Regions from separate parts of the Labrys sp. (in: a-proteobacteria) genome, predicted to be linked through region 3. Evidence: riboswitches for the same ligand, from Rfam matches in the RefSeq annotation. Region 3 holds a riboswitch; each other region holds the start of a gene.
The links. A riboswitch is a leader RNA that binds a small molecule or an ion and turns the genes downstream of it on or off. The one in region 3 is predicted to bind cobalamin.

Region 1 (2,195 bases), on a different contig from region 3:
GCGGCTGATGCCGGGCAGAAGGTCCGGGCCCATCGGCGTCGGCCTTCTGGTGGGCGATTGCGGGAAGGCGAAATTGTGGCGGCAATCATGGCGCTGGGGTGACGGGTAACGCAGACGTGAGAGTTTGTGCAGTCTGGAAGCGATCGAGAAACACTGCTGCCGAGGGTGACCAAAATGGGCGGATCATGAAGATGCGGACGAGGACTACAGTCGTCGTCACTACAATTGCGCTGACGTTTCCTCCGTCATTGCGAGCGCAGCGAAGCAATCCAGTTTTGGTAAAGCGCGTCGCTCATGGCTTCTGGATTGCTTCGCTGCGCTCGCAATGACGCAAGCCGGATGTCTCCACCAAATCACGACTATGATGTCAGCCGCCCTGGCTATTGCTTGAACCAGATCCGGCTGTAGCCGAGCGCATCCCCGGCGATGGCGACGAGAACGCCGATGGAGACGAGGATGAGGCCGGTCAGGAAGATGCGCACGATGCGGCGATAGACCAGCCCCTGCAGCGAAGTGGGCGAGAGCATGCCGGCCAGCGCCCAGACCTGGAAGATGATGCCGCCCCCGATGAGGAAGACGGCTGCCAGGTCCTCCGGGATCCAGGTTCCCGGCTGCGAGGCCCAGTTGTTGAGGAAGCCGAGCGAGAAGGCGAGCACGACGCCGATGGCCGTCACCGAACCGCCGCGGAAGATGACGTCGATCTTCTCCGGCTCGGTCGGCGGTGCCGGCGGCTTGTCTTCGGGCATGTCAGCCTCGCTGATGTGGCAATGTCGCCGGCCTTTATGCCGGATTTTGCGCGTGGTTTGGAAGCGGGAACATTGACAAGCACGCCCGCGCACCCCTTATGTCAGCCGCGATCGGTCTCTCGTTAAGAGAGAAGAGGGAATGCGGTGCGGATGAAGAGGGGCCCGGTTGAGGGCTGTCTTGGATGCCAAAGCCGCGGCTGCCCCCGCAACTGTAAGCGGCAAGCGTCCCGCCTTGAGGCCACTGGGCAACCGGGAAGGCGGCGGGGGGCGATGAGCCGCGAGCCAGGAGACCTGCCGGTCGCACTGCTGTCACCGGTCCGGGCGGGGCGCCTCGGAGGCCGGTTCCGTCTTCCCGGACGATCGCCGGCCATGCCGTCGGTCCCGCGCCCTCCATCCGCTCCGGCGGCGATGAACAGGGCCGATGCCAGAAACAACTCTCCCAGTCCGGCTGCTCGTCTGCGTGACCTGCAGGCGCGAGGGCGATGACCCCGAGGCGCCGCGCCAGGGCGCCCGGCTGCGCGATGCGCTCGCGGGCATGCTGCCCGAAAGCGTCGAACTGCAGCCGGTCGAGTGCCTGGGCAATTGCAAGCGTTCCTGCACGGTGGCTTTGTCGGCGCCCGGTACCTGGACCTATGTTTTCGGCGATCTCACTGCCGAGAGCGGCCCCGACATCCTCACCGGGATCGATCTCCTTGCCCATTCCAGCGACGGCCTGATGCCCTGGCGCGGCCGTCCCGACGTCTTCAAGCGCAGCATGATCGCGCGCATCCCACCCATGCCAACCCTCAAGGACGCCGCCGAATGAACGCACACAGCAAGGTTCCCTGCACCATCGTCACCGGCTTTCTCGGAGCCGGCAAGACCACGCTGATCCGCAACCTTCTGGCCACCGCCAACGGCCGCAGGCTGGCGTTAATCGTCAACGAATTCGGCGATGTCGGCGTCGATGGTGACATCCTGAAATCCTGCGGCATCGAGAGCTGCCCGGAAGACGCCATCGTCGAGCTCGCCAATGGCTGCATCTGCTGCACCGTGGCCGACGATTTCGTGCCGGCGCTGGAGACGCTGCTGGCACGCCCGAACGCGCCCGAGCACATCGTGATCGAGACATCAGGTCTCGCTCTGCCCAAGCCGCTGGTCAAGGCCTTCAACTGGCCGGCGATCCGTTCGCGCGTCACCGTCGACGGCGTCATCGCCGTGGTCGACGGCGCCGCGGTCGCGGCCGGCCGTTTTGCCGACGATCCGGAAGAGTTGAAGCGCCAGGCCGAGGGCGACGCTTCCCTCGATCACGACAATCCGCTCGAGGAGGTCTATGAAGACCAGCTCCTCTGTGCCGATCTCGTCGTGCTCAACAAAGCCGATCTCCTCTCCGCCGGCGAGGCCGACAGCGTGGAGAAGGACATCGAGAAGACCGTGCCGCGCGCCGTCAAGGTGGTGCGCACCTCCGAG
Region 2 (2,195 bases), on a different contig from region 3:
GAAATAAATTTTGAAAACCGGCCTGAAATCGGGCCAGTGTTGTAAAAATGCGACGTTTGACGCGGTTGGCCGGCCCCTTTTCAGCGGCGAGCGGGGGCCTGCAGCAGTTTCTGTGCTGCAACGCCGAAGGCGATCCCCAGCGTTGCCCACAGCACGGCATGGATGCCGAGTGAGGCGATACGGAACTTCCACAACACCGTGGCCGAAAAATCAGCCGGGATGTCGTTGACCGTCGGCAGGATCTGCATGGCCACCACCATCACCGCCAGATAGGCTGCCACCCCCACGAGGTTGGCGTTCCAGCGGCCGAGGCTGGCGGCGAGCCGGTTCGCGGTGCCCAGCGCCGCCGCCATCGTCACGAGGGACAGCAGGATCAAGCCGAAATAGAAGGCGGTGCGCAGGCCGATCGTGTCGGGATTGCCGACGGCCGGTGGATTGGCGGGATATTTGATCTGCGGCACCACCATGATGGCGGCGAAGCCGATGACGGCGATCAATCCGGCGGTTGCGCGCGGGCTGAGGCCGCCGATCCGGCCCTGCGCGAAGGCAAAGATCAGGGCGAAGATGCCGCCGAGCGCTGCGCCATAGGCGACCATGCCTGTGACGAGCCCGTAGCTGGCCTGGACCGGCCGGCTGACCGGCTCTTCCTCGTGTTCATGGGCTGCGGTCGTCTGCGCAGCGCCGGGAGCCGGCGCAGCTGTCGGAGCGGGCGCCGGCTCGGATGCGTGGCTTTCCTCGAAAGCGATGGCTGCGTCGACCTGGGGTTCACCGAACACCCAGGCGAAGCCAGACGCAAACAGTCCGGCCAGGATGCCGATCAGCATCCCCCGGATCAAAAGCGATCTAACCATGTCGTGTGTCCAAGCGCCCTAGTGGCAGGGGAAGCCGAGCAGATGGCGAGCGTCATGCACGAATTCGTGGATGTAGACGCCGGGAATCAGCGAGGTCGCGCCCTGTTCGGCGCCGACGAAATAGATGGCGAGCACGGCCAGGAGCACGGTGAAGAGCGCCCAGGGCAGGATCTCGCGGACCGGGATGGCGATCGGCTGCTGGGCGACGGGTGCCAGAGTTGCGGTGGTCATGAAAAGCTCCTTGGGATTACGCGTCCCGTTACGAGTCATGCTGCCTTGGAAGAGGTCTGACTTCCGGATTGACGCCGCAGCGCCGCCGTTCACAGTGGCGCGACCGTGCCGGAATTCCACCGGCTTCCCACCCTTGGCAAAGCTCTTCCATAAGAGCCCAAGTCACGGATATGTCAATATTCCGGAAGCGACTTTATCTTGGGGAAATGCCTTCATGACGCCACGCCTGACCCTGCTGTGCCATGGCGCGACGCCCACACTGCGTGCGGCGGGGTTTCCGCTCGACGAGGCGCTCGACGCAAGGGGGGCACAGGCGGCCCGGGACCTGCAGGGGCGTTTTGCCAAGGCGACCCGCATCCTGAGCAGTCCGGCGCTCAGGGCCCGCCAGACGGCGCAGGCCCTCGGCTTCGAACCCGAGATCGACGGGGCACTGCGCGAATGCGACCATGGCCGCTGGGCGGGGCTTGGCCTGGAGGCGGTGGCCGCCGCCGAGCCCGAAGCGCTCGGCGCGTGGCTGACCGATCCGCAGGCCTGCCCGCATGGCGGAGAGAGCATTGCGGCCCTGAGCGCGCGGGTCGGCGCCTGGCTCGATGGCGGGCGGTTCGAGGGCTTCACGCTGGCCGTCACCCATGCCTCGGTGTTGCGCGCGGCGATCATTCATGTCCTCGGCAGCGAGCCTCGTTCCTTCTGGCGCATCGAGGCCGCTCCGCTGGCGAGTGCCGATCTCAGGCCTTCTGCCCGCGGCTGGTCGCTGCGGCTGGAGACATAGAGGCGCTCCGGCTGGGCCTTCCAGCAGAGCTGCTTTTCCTTTTTCGTCATTGGCATGTCGCCGGGCCTTTTGTAGACACGCCTCTGGCGGGTTAGTCGCCCAAACAGGATTGATGTCATGCGCGTTGCAATGATCGGTACGGGTTATGTCGGCCTGGTGACGGGGGCGTGCCTCGCCGATTTCGGCCATGTCGTCACCTGCGTCGACAAGGATCCGGCCAAGATCGAGGGCCTGCTGGCCGGCCGCATGCCGATCTACGAGCCGGGCCTGGAGGATCTGGTGGCGCGCAATGTGCGCGAGAAGCGCCTGTCCTTCACCACCGAGCTCGCCCCCGCCGTGCGCGA
Region 3 (2,195 bases):
TCCCGGCAAATTCATGCCCTGGCTCAACATGATCGTGCAACAGTTCGGCACGGACATGCTGCGCCTGAAGGGCATCGTCGCCTTCGATGGCGATCCGCAGCGCTTCGTCGTGCAGGGCGTGCACATGCTGCTCGAAGGCGATCATCAGCGTGCCTGGAAGCCCGAGGAGGAGCGTCGAAGCCGCCTGGTCTTCATCGGGCGCAACCTGCCGAAGGACGTGATCGAACAGGGCTTCCTGGCTTGTCGGGCCTGACGCGGGAAGGTAGGGCACGGCATCAGGGGCCGTTCGCTTTGCATATTCGCTTGACCGCGGTCGTGACGCCCCGATAACTGTGCGGTGACGGTTCCCGTCGGGTGCGAGCCCGATGGGAGTAATAGGGAACACGGTTCGGCTTTCTAAAAGCCCATGCCGTGGCTGCCCCCGCAACTGTAGGCGGATTGCCAAGCATCCCCGTGGCGCGAAAGGCGCCATGCCACTGTGGGTCTCCCATGGGAAGGCAGATGCAAGGCCTTTATCCGCGAGCCAGGAAACCTGCCGTCATATCGATCAATCCCATGTCACGGGCGGGGATGCCCGGAACAGGAGACAATGTGACGTTTCTTCCCGACGTTTCGGGCGCTTGCCCGCCTGTTCCCTCCGCTTCGCACGCTCACGTCCTTTGCCACAGCCTGGCCTGAGGAAACCTCACGGTATTCGGCTGATGCTGAAGACCGCTGCTTCCCTTATCGCGAAACGAGAGAACGTCATGATCCTTTCAACGAGCAAGGCCCGCTGGTCCAGCTTCGCCGTCATGCTTGCGGCCAGCTTCGGCTTGGCGCTGGGTATCGATCCGGCGGCTGCGCAGGCAACGAAATATCCCCTCAAGCTCACCAATTGCGGCCGCACCGTCACCTTCGAGCATGCGCCGCAGCGCACCGTTTCCGTCGGCCAGAGCAGCACGGAGGTTCTCTATCTCCTCGGCCTGGCCGACAAGGTCGTCGGCACGGCGGTGTGGTTCGGCCCTGTATTGCCCGGCTATGAAGCGGCCAATGCCAAAATTCCGCGTCTGGCCGACAATGATCCGAGCTTCGAAAGCGTGATCGCCAGGAAGCCGGATCTTGTGACGGCGCAGTTCCAATGGCATGTCGGGCCCAGCGGTATTGTCGGCAAGCCCGAGCAGTTCGAGGAACTTGGCATCCCGACCTATGTTTCGCCCGCCGATTGCGTCGGCAAGGACAATTCCAGCGGCGGCGACGGCACGCGCGGCACCCTCTTCACCATGGATCTGGTCTATCGGGAGATCACCGAGCTTGCCGAGATCTTCGACGTCCAGGAGCGCGGGGCGAAAGTCGTCGCCGAGCTGAAAGCGCGTGAGGAAGCCGCCCGCCGCAAGATCGCGGCCGGCGATGGCAAGGTCTCCGCCGCCTTCTGGTTCTCGAGCGCCAAGGTCGACGTCGATCCCTATATGGCCGGCAAGAACAGCGTGCCGGGCTATATCATGTCCGCGTTGGGTGTGCGGAACGTCGTGGAGAGCGAGGAGGAGTGGCCGAGCGTCGGCTGGGAGACCATCGCCAAGGCCGATCCGACCATCATCGTCGCCGGCCGGATGGATCGTCGCCGCTATCCGGCCGACGACATCGCCGTGAAGCTCAACTTTCTCAAGACCGATCCGGTGGCAAGCCTGATGCCGGCGGTCAAGCAGGGCCATGTCGTGGAGATGGACGTGCAGGCGATGCAGCCGAGCGTGCGCGTCGTCGACGGCATCGAGATGCTCGCCGATGCCATCCAGCGTTTCGGCCTGAAGCGCTGAGATGAATCGCCCCGTCACACGATTGCTGGCGATCGGCATGCTGGCGCTGGCGGTGCTCGTGCTGGCCCTCTGGCTGGGCGCCGCCATTGGCGAGACGGCCATTCCGATGGACGTCGTCGCCAAGACGGCCGCCAACCGCCTGTGGGGCGCCGGCTATGGTCTGGATCGCATCGATGAAGGCATCGTGTGGAACTACCGGCTGAGCCGCGCGGTCGTCGCGGCCTGCTGCGGCGCGGCCCTGGCGTTGTCGGGCGTCGTGCTGCAGTCGCTGCTGCGCAACGTCCTGGCCGACCCCTATGTCCTCGGCATCTCGGCTGGGGCATCGACGGGAGCGGTCGGGGTCGTCATCCTCGGCCTCGGGGCAGGGGTCCTGAGCCTGCCCGCCGGCGCCTTTCTCGGTGCGCT
Region 4 (2,195 bases), on a different contig from region 3:
GGTTCCAGGTGGTGGGATAGTGAAAGAGCAGGAGGGCGCCGATATTGCCTTCCTCGATCGTCGGGCTGAGGGGGCGCTGCACGGCCGGCTTGCCGGACATCGTATAGCTGGCGGCATTGCGCAGCAGCGGCATGCGCGCCATGCGGAACTGGCCGTCATCGGAAATGCTGAAGGTGCTGGGCAGGCCGGCTTCCTCGCAACGCCGCCAATGCTGGCCGATGAGCGGATCCTTGTCGGCGCCCTGCACGCCTGTCACCGTCGGGGCCTCGGGGAAGGTGCGGCAGAGCTCGGGATGATTGCCCGCGCAGTGGTAGCACTCGCGGTTGTTCTCCCAGACCAGCTTCCAATTGCCCTTCTCGACGATGGTGCTCTCGAAGGCCACCTTGGTGTTCTTCAGGCCATGCGGTGCCAGATAGGGCATGGCGCCGGCGCGGAAGGTCTCGAAATCGGGTGCCTCCTTGGCAAGGCAGATCCAGACATAGCCGGCCACGCTCTCGCAATGCACGGGCTTCAGCCCATATTGCGCGGCATCGAAGCCGGGTCCCATGTCGCGGGCGAACAACAGGCGGCCGTCGAGTTCGTAGGTCCACTGATGATAGGGGCAGACCAGCTTGGCGACGCTGCCGCTTGTCGCGGCGCAGAGCCGTGATCCCCGGTGCCGGCAGGAATTGTGAAAGGCGCGAATGGCACCGTCGCCGGAGCGCAGCACGATCACCGGATAATCGCCGACCTGGAGGGTGAAATAGCTGCCCGGCTTGCCGAGCTCGCAGTCATGGCCCGCGAACAGCCATTCGCGATACCAGATGTTCTCCATATCCAGCCGGAAGAATTCCGGGTCGGTGTAGAATTTGCCCTCGAGCGTCGTGCCCGGCTGATGGGTCCGGAGACGGCTCAGCATGTCCTGATGCGCAGTCATGTCAAAATCCCGCGTGACAACCAATGCGTTGACTTGACGGCGGGAGGGGAAAGCGGCCCGGCGGTCTGCGCCGGTGAAAAGGCACAGCCGAACCTCCTTCCGGAACGCCCACCGCGTCCGTCGGTTTTCATCGGGGCTGGTTTCCGGGCTCAGGAGCGGCCTTCCGGCCCGATCGCGACGCCTTCCCAGGTCTTCCCGACCCAGTGGCACCTGCCGCGATCTTCTCCTCTACCGTTGCGGGGGCAGCGCCGGATTTGGACCGGCTTCCCAATTCTCCGGGCCGCCTTGGGAGCGGACCGGCACCTCGAATGAGGATTAGAATACATCGAGTCGGCGCGCCGACTAGAGACGATGCGACGGATGATGGTGTGTTCAGGACATTGTTGTCGAGGGCTTGGAGAGGCAGGTCGGGAAGGGGACACCGAATGTCCATCATCCCCCGCGCGGCGGGGAACGACAAAGCAACCAATCACGCTCTTTTCGAGGTATTTGCGCGGTGCTTAAGCGCGAATGAAATTATTCTCGGTAGCGCTGCCCCTCACCTTACCTCTCCCCGTAAGAACGGGGCGAGGAGACTCCGGCGTCGAGTTTAATGCCGAAAACCCGTCATCTCGCCCACCGGCAGAGCGAGATGAGAGTTTTGAAGACTATTCGCTACGCGTGCGCCCCCTCGCCCCGTTCTTACGGGGAGAGGTAAGGTGAGGGGCAGCGCGCGCCCGACGACAAGGGAATGCAATTCCTGCCCAATGGCCTGCTCCTTGAATGCCCGCCATCAATCCCAGCTCAGCGCACCGCCGTTCTGATATTCGATGACGCGCGTCTCGAAGAAGTTCTTCTCCTTCTTCAGGTCCATCGCCTCGCTCATCCAGGGGAAGGGGTTCTCGACATCAGGAAATACCGGCATGAGGCCGAGCTGGGCGCAGCGCCTGTTGGCGATGAAACGCATATATTGTTCGCACGACACCGCGTTGAGGCCGAGAAAGCCGCGCGGCATGGTATCCCGGCCATAGGCGGCTTCCAGCTCGGCGGCCTCGCGGATCATCCGCTGCAGATCGGCCTGGAAGGTCAGCGTCCACAGATGCGGGTTCTCATGTCTGATCTGGTTGATCACGTCGATGCCGAAATTGAGATGGATGCTCTCGTCGCGCAGGATGTATTGATACTGCTCGGCGATCCCCACCATCTTGTTGCGCCGGCCGAGCGAGAGGATCTGGGCAAAGCCGGTATAGAACCACATGCCCTCGAAGATCACATAGAAGGCGACGAGGTCGCGCAGGAA

Region 1: linked by a shared signal. The riboswitch ahead of QM672_RS00165 (DUF1636 family protein) and the one ahead of QM672_RS11440 (ABC transporter substrate-binding protein) in region 3 are both predicted to bind cobalamin.
Region 2: linked by a shared signal. The riboswitch ahead of QM672_RS30230 (CbtB domain-containing protein) and the one ahead of QM672_RS11440 (ABC transporter substrate-binding protein) in region 3 are both predicted to bind cobalamin.
Region 4: linked by a shared signal. The riboswitch ahead of QM672_RS27410 (aromatic ring-hydroxylating oxygenase subunit alpha) and the one ahead of QM672_RS11440 (ABC transporter substrate-binding protein) in region 3 are both predicted to bind cobalamin.

What each region holds. Positions count from the first base shown of each region.
Region 1 is NZ_JASGFM010000001.1:32,746-34,940, forward strand. Features, by position in the region: gene QM672_RS00160 (hypothetical protein) at 381-746, opposite strand; cobalamin riboswitch at 842-1,060, shown strand; gene QM672_RS00165 (DUF1636 family protein) at 1,168-1,551, shown strand; gene cobW (cobalamin biosynthesis protein CobW) at 1,548-2,195, shown strand, end outside.
Region 2 is NZ_JASGFM010000057.1:32,461-34,655, reverse strand. Features, by position in the region: gene QM672_RS30235 (CbtA family protein) at 81-851, opposite strand; gene QM672_RS30230 (CbtB domain-containing protein) at 870-1,082, opposite strand; cobalamin riboswitch at 1,115-1,246, opposite strand; gene QM672_RS30225 (histidine phosphatase family protein) at 1,297-1,851, shown strand; gene QM672_RS30220 (UDP-glucose dehydrogenase family protein) at 1,969-2,195, shown strand, end outside.
Region 3 is NZ_JASGFM010000010.1:8,372-10,566, forward strand. Features, by position in the region: gene QM672_RS11435 (GTP-binding protein) at 1-253, shown strand, start outside; cobalamin riboswitch at 325-555, shown strand; gene QM672_RS11440 (ABC transporter substrate-binding protein) at 747-1,790, shown strand; gene QM672_RS11445 (FecCD family ABC transporter permease) at 1,792-2,195, shown strand, end outside.
Region 4 is NZ_JASGFM010000043.1:55,935-58,129, forward strand. Features, by position in the region: gene QM672_RS27410 (aromatic ring-hydroxylating oxygenase subunit alpha) at 1-916, opposite strand, end outside; cobalamin riboswitch at 1,033-1,238, opposite strand; partial or broken gene QM672_RS27415 (ribonucleotide-diphosphate reductase subunit beta) at 1,689-2,195, opposite strand, start outside.